One region of the Hoeflea sp. CAU 1731 genome, then DNA from elsewhere that is predicted to be linked to it. Evidence: riboswitches for the same ligand, from Rfam matches in the RefSeq annotation. Region 1 holds a riboswitch; each other region holds the start of a gene.
The links. A riboswitch is a leader RNA that binds a small molecule or an ion and turns the genes downstream of it on or off. The one in region 1 is predicted to bind cobalamin.
Positions count from the first base shown of each region.

Region 1 (2,195 bases):
TCAGAACATGATTCCAGGTGGTCGGATAGTGATAGAGCAAAAGCGAACCGATCCGGTCGGTCGTCACGTCGTCGGAGAGCCTGCGGTCCACCGCCCGCCGACCGGTCATGGTGTAGCTGACAGAGTCCTGGAGCAGCGGCATCCGCGTTGCCCTGAACTGTCCCGCCGGGTCTATGCGAAAGCGACTCGGCAGACCGGCTTTTTCACATTTGGCCCAGTGCGCAAGCATCTCCGGATCATTCTCCCCGCCCTGCGCGCCGGTCACCGTGGGCGCTTCAGGAAAGGTCTTGCACAATTCCGGATGGCTTCCTGCGCAGTGGTAGCACTCGCGATTATTCTCCCACACCAGCTTCCAGTTGCCTTTTTCGATAATCGTCGATTCTTAAGCCACCTTTGCTTCGGTCAAACGGTGCGGAAGAAAATAGGGCTCCATTGTCGTGCGGAACGGCTCGAAGTCAGTCGGTTTGTCGGCAAGGCAGATAAAGATGTACCCGCCGGCAGTTTCGCAGGCGACCGGCTTCAGACCGTATGGCGCGCGATCAAAATCCTCTGACATCTGACGCGCATAGACAAGGCTGCCGTCAAGGTCGTACGTCCATTGATGGTAGGGGCAGACCAGGCGCGCGGTCATTCCCTTGGCGGCGCTGCAGACGCGGCTTCCGCGATGGCGGCAAGAATTGTGAAACGCGCGAATGTCGCCTTCCCTGTCCCGCAACACAATGACCGGGTAGGCTCCGACCTCGACCGTGAAGTAGCTCCCGGGCTTTTGCAATTCGCAGTCGTGGTCGATAAACAGCCAGTCCCGGTACCAGATCAGGTCCAGATCAACTTCATAAAATCGTGGATCGGTGTAGAACGGCTGTTCGAGAGAAAAGCCAGAGCGGCGACTTCCTAGAAGTCCCAACATCTCGTCATGTATATCCATGTCCCGTCCCTGCCAAAGGACTGAACTTGGTGGTGATAGAGGAAAGATTTGGCATGGCCTCCGATCAATCGGCGGCACCGCATCTTTGCCTCTTGACCGCCCACCGCGATCAGTCGGTTAAATCCTATCCGCGGCTGGTTTCCGGGCTTCGGAGCTGTCCTGACGGACTGTCCCGACACCTTCCCGGACTCCTCCGTTCAGTGGCTATCGTCGGGTTATTCGCTCCGCTACCGTTGCGGGGGCAGCGCCGGCTTCCAACCGGCTTCCCAATTATCCGCCCTGACTGGCAGCGCGGCACCTCGGATCATGACAGGAAACCACAATATTTGGATTCGCAACGCTGAGAATGCGACATGGTCTGCGCGCCGCGCGACGGCGATCGCCGCATGAGGAATTATCCGTGGATGGCAGCCACGATCGCGTCCAGTCCATCGGTCAGCGCCGCCGGCCCCGGCTGCAAAATAAGCGGTGACTTTATTTCGACGATCCGGCGGTTGCGCACCGCCGGAATGGCGTCCCAGCCGGCGCGACCGGAGATCCTTTCGGGTCGAACCTTTTTACCACACCAGGACGCGAGAATGATGTCTGGAGATGCTTGCACCACGTCCGCTGCAGCGACGATGCGATCTACCGCCGCCTTTTCCTTCGCCTTTGCCGCAAAGACGTCGTCTCCGCCGGCGACAGTGATCAGTTCCGACACCCAGCCAATCCCGCTGATCAGCGGATCGTCCCATTCCTCGAAATAGATTTTCGGGCGCGCGCTTCCGCCAGCGGCCTTTCGCACGCTATCAAGCCGTTCTTCGTAGGAAAGAGCCAGGTCTTCAGCCATCCGCGAGGCGCCGACCATCGCGCCGATCATTCTGATCATCGCAAGGATGCCTGCGATATCGCGTTGGTTGAAGACGTGCACAGCGACGCCCGAACGCACAAGTTCAGCGGCGATATCGGCCTGAATGTCGGAGAAGGCAAGCACAAGGTCCGGCTGCAAGGCCAGCAGCTTCGGGATATCGGCCGATACAAACGCTGAAACGCGCGGCTTTTCACGACGCACCTGCGGCGGACGAACAGCGTAGCCGGACACCCCGACGATCCGATCCCGCTCTCCGAGAAGATAGAGCGTCTCGACAGTTTCTTCTGTGAGACAGACAATTCGTTTCGGGGGAAATGAGCCGACGGGCATTCTATTCCCCGTCGTCCTTCCCCGGCCGGGTCAGCAGGTAGCTGTCCATGATCCAACCATGTTTTTCCCGGGCGTTATCCCTTAGCCGCT
Region 1 covers NZ_JBDQQS010000002.1:322,788-324,982, reverse strand. The annotation lists partial or broken gene AAFN47_RS05635 (aromatic ring-hydroxylating oxygenase subunit alpha) at 1-925, opposite strand, end outside; cobalamin riboswitch at 1,041-1,242, opposite strand; gene AAFN47_RS05630 (cobalamin-binding protein) at 1,320-2,105, opposite strand; gene cobF (precorrin-6A synthase (deacetylating)) at 2,107-2,195, opposite strand, start outside.

Region 2 (2,195 bases), on a different contig from region 1:
CGGTGGTAATGCTGTCCATGTTGGCGTAGGCGAAGAACAGATCGCTGCGATAGCGCCCGCCAAAATGGTCGGACCTGATGTAGGCGGAGCCGAAGAAATTCTCGATATCCTGCTCAAGATCGGCGCTCGTCACCAGACCCTCTTCCGTCGCGGCGCCGAAATTGAACTGGTCGTATTCGGAGTTCTGATCGACGTAGCGCAGGGTCCCTCCGATGGTGATGTTTTCCGTCAGATCGAATTCGCCGCGTGCGTTGAGCGTTGTGTTCTGATCGCCGTCATCATCCCCGCCGGGCGTGTTGGAAACATCATAGCCGCCGGTCACCCGGCGCGCAGCCGAAAGGGACAGACGCGCCCGTTCGTTCGCATAGCGCAGCGACGCGGCTCCTCCGCCGCTTTCCTCGTTGCCGATTTCTGCTTCGGCGGTTCCGTGAAAGCCGTATTCAGTGGCGGATTTCGTAATGATATTAATGACGCCGCCGATTGCGTTCGAACCAAAGACCGATGATTGCGGGCCGCGCAACACCTCGATCCGCTCGATATCGTCGGCAAGCAGATTTGAGAAATCATAGCCGCCGCTCGCCGGGTCGTTGACTTCAACGCCGTCGATCAGCACCAGCGTATGATTGCCCTCCGCGCCACGGATTCGCACCTGGACGGCGCCGCCCACACCGCCGGTCTGGCTGACCTCAACGCCGGGCAAAGCGCGCAACGCGTCGGCGGCGTGACGAACCTGTCGGTTTTCCAGATCTTCGGCAGTGACGACAGTGACTGAGCGGCCATATTGCTCGGCTTCGATCGGCGTGAGACCGCCGCCGACAATGATCGTGTCGAGCACAAACGGCTCGACGTCCTGCGCAGATGCCGCGCTGGACACCAGCAATGATCCCGCCACAACGAGCTGACTTCTCATGATTATACCCCCAACAGGACCGGCGGCCCAAAGGCGTCGCCGCGTACATAAATTGTCCTCGGATGGGGATAACCCTGATCCGTAGACGGTTGCAGATGCCACCACTACGGATAGTCCGCTGTTTCTCGCGCGGCCCCGCGCAAGAACCGGGTGAGCCGCTCTGGCAGGTCTCCTGACTTGCGGGTCATCGCAGAGGCCGGCCTTCCCACGGATTGCATTTCCGCAGTGGCGTATTCGGCTCTGCTCTCCGCCTACAGTTGCGGGGGCAGTTACGGAATTGGAAACCCTTCGGGTCGAACCTCACCGTATTCCCTGTTGGCTGAACGGCGAACCGTCCGAACCAGAGCACGCAAATTTCTGGGGGACGCCGGCCTGATTGTCAAGGGCGGGAAGGTGACTGTTCGATGTCCTGGAATTGGAGGCCGGAGACCAGCTTCAAGATAAGCCGACCTCTGTCGACCGTCTGACAATCAGGGTCGGCTCAGGCACCTTCACCTTTCGCTCCAACTGGTTGTCGGACATATGCGACAAGAGCATGTCGACAGCAATTTTCGCCACCTCATCCAGATGCAGGTCAATCGCGGTTAGAGGCGGATCACACTCGCGCGATCGGATGCCGTTATACCGGGTGACGATCTTCACGTCTTCGGGCACGTTCCTGCCCAAGGTCCGCAAGGCTTTCCGAGCGCCGACGGCGAACGTCGCGAGCGGCGCAAGCAAACCATCAATATCTGAATGGTCAGAGAACAGCGTCTCCACAGCGACCGTTCCACCTTCTTCAGCGTCGCTTTCTTCAGCCCAGTGGCAGATGATCTGCATGCTGTTTACTGCGCAGAAATCCGCATAAGCGCGATGCATTTCCGAGTAAAGCTGGCGTTGAGCCGTGCACAAAATAACCGCGATCTTGCGCGCGCCGACCTGTCTCAGATGATCGAGGCTTTTCATTGTCATTTCGTAGTAGTGCATATCGACATAAGGAATGTCATAGCCGCTCGCCACAAACCGCCCGATCGAAACGATCGGTATGCTGCGTTTGACGAGCGCATCCAGGTTCTGGTCGTCGTTGGCGGGCTCCACCGCGATTACTCCGTCAACCAGCAGATTGGGAATAATCCTGCTCGGCGCGCCGGTCGGCGGCACGATGACCAGCGCCAGATCCTTCTCCAAAGCCCGTGTTGCTGCGGCCTCGGCGATTTCCATCAGAAATTCCAGCCGTCCACGTCCCGCAGGAATGGCGGACGTGACCGGCGAAAGCAGCGCTATGCTGTTGACTTTTCCTGTCCTT
Region 2 covers NZ_JBDQQS010000009.1:8,672-10,866, reverse strand. The annotation lists gene AAFN47_RS15255 (TonB-dependent receptor plug domain-containing protein) at 1-910, opposite strand, end outside; cobalamin riboswitch at 1,056-1,270, opposite strand; gene AAFN47_RS15250 (LacI family DNA-binding transcriptional regulator) at 1,346-2,195, opposite strand, start outside.
Region 2: it holds a riboswitch for cobalamin, as region 1 does, so the genes downstream of both, AAFN47_RS15255 (TonB-dependent receptor plug domain-containing protein) here and AAFN47_RS05635 (aromatic ring-hydroxylating oxygenase subunit alpha) in region 1, are expected to answer to the same signal.

Region 3 (2,195 bases), on a different contig from region 1:
TCTGGCTGGGGAGCGCCGTAGACATGCGGCAAGGCGAGCACCACGACGCCCGCGATCTTGGCCCATATTTCGGATCGCACGACCAGCAAGTACAATCCGGTCGCCGACAGGATCACAGTGGCCACCCACCAGACCTGACGATCGGCGAGGTCCGCGGCGGGAAAGCCGGGAAGTTCAGGCGGAAGCCCGAGCGCCGGGAGAAACTGGAATGTGAGCCACCCTGCAGCGCCCCACAAGACGCCTGTCTTCGCTGTTATGGGGATTCCCGTCAACAAGACAGCGGCCAACAGAATCAAGCCGTATCCCGCTCCCACAACGAGATTTGCAAGTATCGTTCCCCAAAGCCGATCGAGGCCAAAAAGGGCGCCGCCTTCTTCTCCCTCGTGAGCATAGGCCATGGTCACGGGACTCAAAAAGTCTGTGAGAGACATAATCAAAGACTCGCTTGGCGCCAGACTTTGCTCGACACGATCCCCGCCGACATTCTCGAATTCTTCGGCATGCAGGATAAGCGGCGTGACCTTGATTTCCTGAGCGACGCTCATGAAAACGCCAGCGATCAGTCCTGCCACCAAGGCGGCAAGAAGATAACGAACCATCATTTCAGCTTCTCCTTAGTGGCAAGGAAAGCCGTATGCGTGGCGAGCGTCGTGAGCTGTGTCGTGCAGGACCGCCGAATTGGCGAAGCCCGCTCCAAAAATGAAAAATGCGCCTACAATCAAAGCCGTTACGGCTATCGTGATGCGCTGTCCCGCTGCACCAATTGTGTGCGACTTGATCGTTCTGTTAGCCATTGCAACCTCCGTGACTGGCTCGTATTCCCAATTTGCGGGCGCATTGCCCGTCACGAATGGCAGGTCTCCTGGCTCACGGATCGGCAGCGATTAGCTGCCAGGCTCACCCTCGCCTTCCCGAATTCGGCGGCGCCAAACGGACGATTCGCAGACGATTAGAGGCGTCCGTCGGTTTATGGCGCCGCCACTTCAGTGGCTTCCCGTTCGTAAAAAGCGCACCGCGCATCACACAAACGGCCGGGATCGCCTGTCCGCTCTACAGTCGCGGGGTCGGCTGCGATTAAAGCGCCCTGTTTGGGTCCGCCCGTCGCATTCCCTCTTGATCCCTTCCGGCTATGCCTTTCGGGACCATTCGTTATTTATCATTATTGCGCTGGGCGACCGGCTGTCAATCGAGAACGCCACAGAGGCGGAAATACGGTCAAACGGCGAACGGCATCGCCTTCCTGTCCGGACCATAGCTGATACGGTTGCGACCTTCGCGTTTCGATTTGTAGGCGAGCATATCAGCTTCCTGCATCGCGTCGTTGAGGTCCCCGTCCTTGCCGACATGCGTTGCTCCGATGCTGACTGTCAGCTTCATTTCGATGTCTTCGTGTCGGAAAACATGCCGCTCGACTTCGTGGCGCAAACGCTGGGCGACATGCCAACATTCTCTCGCGCTGCTGCGATTAAGAGCGATGGCAAATTCCTCGCCTCCAAGACGTCCAATAATGTCGTCCGGGCGCAGATTCTCACGAAACAAATCAGCCATCTGGATCAGCACCGCGTCGCCAGCCTCGTGGCCATAGGTGTCGTTGACGCGCTTGAAGTGATCGATATCGAGCACCATCAGGCTTGCGCTGTCTCCCAAACCCTCTCGCGTTACTCTTCCTTCCTGCAACAGGTCGATGAAGGCGCGGCGATTGAAGAGACCCGTCAGCGGATCTGTTCTGGAGAGCTTCCTGAAGTATTCCACAGCAAGATCGGCTCTCGCCTGCAGGAAAACCATGTAAAGAACAAAGGGAACGGCGACGACGACAGTGAAGCGCAAGGTGAGCAAACTATCCGCAATCTGCGCCGCGCCGCGCAACTCGCTAGCGAAGAAAACCGTATTGATCATCTGGGTAAAAACGATGATCGCCACCATGAGGATAAGCGATCTCGAGAGAATCAGGCCTCTGCGGTTGCGCACGATATTACCGAAAGAAAGGCTCATGTCGGGTAAAGAATCACGGTCAATACCCGAAGCAAAGCGAGAGACAGAGTTGGACGAGGGTTTCGTGACCACGATTTGCTTTGCCAGTTTCTTTGGATGCGCACAGCTCTCAGCAAAAAAACTTCTTGCCCGATCTGTCATACACGAACCAGTCGGCTCGGATATAGCGGAATACGCACTTTATATCAATTAGATTAAAATGG
Region 3 covers NZ_JBDQQS010000004.1:104,402-106,596, reverse strand. The annotation lists gene AAFN47_RS08560 (CbtA family protein) at 1-602, opposite strand, end outside; gene AAFN47_RS08555 (CbtB domain-containing protein) at 615-794, opposite strand; cobalamin riboswitch at 836-1,162, opposite strand; gene AAFN47_RS08550 (GGDEF domain-containing protein) at 1,216-1,968, opposite strand.
Region 3: it holds a riboswitch for cobalamin, as region 1 does, so the genes downstream of both, AAFN47_RS08555 (CbtB domain-containing protein) here and AAFN47_RS05635 (aromatic ring-hydroxylating oxygenase subunit alpha) in region 1, are expected to answer to the same signal.

Region 4 (2,195 bases), on a different contig from region 1:
GCGCTCCATGACATCCTCGTCTTCGGAATTCCAGTTACACCTTCCTGAGGGTCTCCACATTGGCGGAATGATCGAGGAGGAGCGTGAAGGTCCGCGTCATCTTGGAATCCTGAACCGACCAGTTCTCGATAGGATTGGGTATGAAGTAGCGCACAGGCGCGATTAATCGGCGATCATCCCAGGTCCGCATCCCGCGTCATCGCGGACGCTACCGCCCTTCTGTCGTTCGCGCGCCGCGCGCCCTTGAACCTTGTCTGGCGCTGGCGATCTGGCGGAAGAAATCCCGACGCGGCTGCGCCGGACTGCCCAGCAATTCCGCCTTTGGCGGCACATTGCTGATGACGCCGGCCTGCGCGCCGATGCTGGCCCCGTCGCCAACGTCGAGATGCCCTGCAATCGCCGCTTGTCCGCCGATCCGCACGAAATTTCCGATCCGCGTCGAGCCCGCGATGCCGACTTGCGCCACAATGACGCAGCATCGTCCGATCGTCACGTTGTGGGCGATCTGGACGAGATTATCGATCCATGTTCCGCAGCCGATAATGGTGTCGGTGGCAGATCCACGGTCGACCGTCGTGTTGGCGCCGACCCGCACGTCATCCTCAATTATCACCCGTCCCAATTGCGGGATCGCGAGAAAACCGCTCTTTGTGCTGGCGAAACCGAATCCCGGCTGGCCTATCCGGCACCCTGCTCCGATATGGACACGCGATCCGACAATGGCGTAGCTCAGGCTCGCATTGCTTTCGATCACGCAATCTGAACCGATGGATACGCCGCGCCCGACCGTCGCTCCGGCGTCGATGCGGCAACCGGCAGCGACTGAGGCGCCGGCTTCCACCACCGCGTGGGAGCCGATGCGGACCGAACTGTCGACGACGGCGAGCGGATCGATCCAAGCCGTCGGATGGACCCCGCCGGCATGGTCGCCAACGGGATGGAACAGGTTGCAGACCCGCGCCCAAGCGGCGTAGGGCTCGGTCGAGCGAATGGCGATGGAGCCTTCCGGAAGCTGGCTTTCAAGCGAAGGATGTATGATGACGGCGCCGGCTTTCGTGTCCGCCAGCGTCGCCAGATAGCGGCGATTTTCCAGGAAACTGACTTGGCGCCCACTCGCCTCCTCCAGCGATGCAACGCCTTCCAGCAGGATTTCCGACGCATCGGCGTCGCCCTCCGCATGCCGCGCCACAGTCGCCACGTCGAACGGACCGACGCGCTGAAAAAATTGCGGATCACCAACCAATACTCTGTCCTCCTGCAAGGAACGTCCCGGCTTCGCCGGAACCGGTTCCAAATGGGGTATCGACTGCCCGCGCCAGCCCAATGGAGACGATCCATTCTGCCTGCGCCTGAGGGCCGGGTGAACATGGAGGAAAACGTCAGCCGGACCCGATCGAAAGATCGCCGATCATTCGTTGCCTCACGACCGCCCTCCGCGATCAGTCGACTTTCTCACTCATGGTTGGTTTCCGGGCTCTGAAGCCTGTCCTTGCGAACATCTCCGACACCCTTCCCGGACAGGTCGTTGTCCAGTGGCTCGTGTCGGGCGCGGCTTCAATACCGTTGCGGGGGCAGCGCCGGCGTTGAACCGGCTTCCCAATTATCCGCCTGAACGAATCCGGCGGCGCCATAAGCAAGTGCAAATAAACACAGGCGGTCGTAAATGACAACCAACCAAAACACCCGCCGTGAGCCGGGTTGGACTTTTATGCGGAGTGCGATCAGTCTCCGTACGCTTTTTCGATAAAGGAACGCACGCCGCTGAGAACGAATGATTCAACGGCCTCGCGCAACGTCTCTCTGCTTTTTTCGTCACCCGCAGAAACCATGGCGTGCATCATCGCGACGCCGCCGCTATACATCAGGCCCAGCATCTCGTAGAAAGCCGGCCCCATCGTCACGGGGCGGCCGGAACTTTCGGCAATCATCGAAACCAGTTTCGAGATGCCCTCGTTTTGAAGGTTCTGCGCGTTCCTTAACGCCACCTCACGCTCAATCGACGCGCGCTGAATGAGAGGAATGAACGGGTCGAGCGCATTACGACGGCTGTCGACGCCAAGCGTCAGGAGCGCCGCCAGATAGACACGCACCACATCGTCGAGCAACACGGATGCGTTTTCCATGCTCCAGGCCTCAGCAAGCCTGGACAACATGTCATTCACGGTCACGTCCAAAAGCTCGAATTTAGCCGTCAG
Region 4 covers NZ_JBDQQS010000015.1:839-3,033, forward strand. The annotation lists gene AAFN47_RS21030 (hypothetical protein) at 1-9, opposite strand, end outside; gene AAFN47_RS21035 (hypothetical protein) at 35-190, opposite strand; gene lpxD (UDP-3-O-(3-hydroxymyristoyl)glucosamine N-acyltransferase) at 209-1,261, opposite strand; cobalamin riboswitch at 1,444-1,647, opposite strand; gene AAFN47_RS21045 (TetR/AcrR family transcriptional regulator) at 1,722-2,195, opposite strand, start outside.
Region 4: it holds a riboswitch for cobalamin, as region 1 does, so the genes downstream of both, lpxD (UDP-3-O-(3-hydroxymyristoyl)glucosamine N-acyltransferase) here and AAFN47_RS05635 (aromatic ring-hydroxylating oxygenase subunit alpha) in region 1, are expected to answer to the same signal.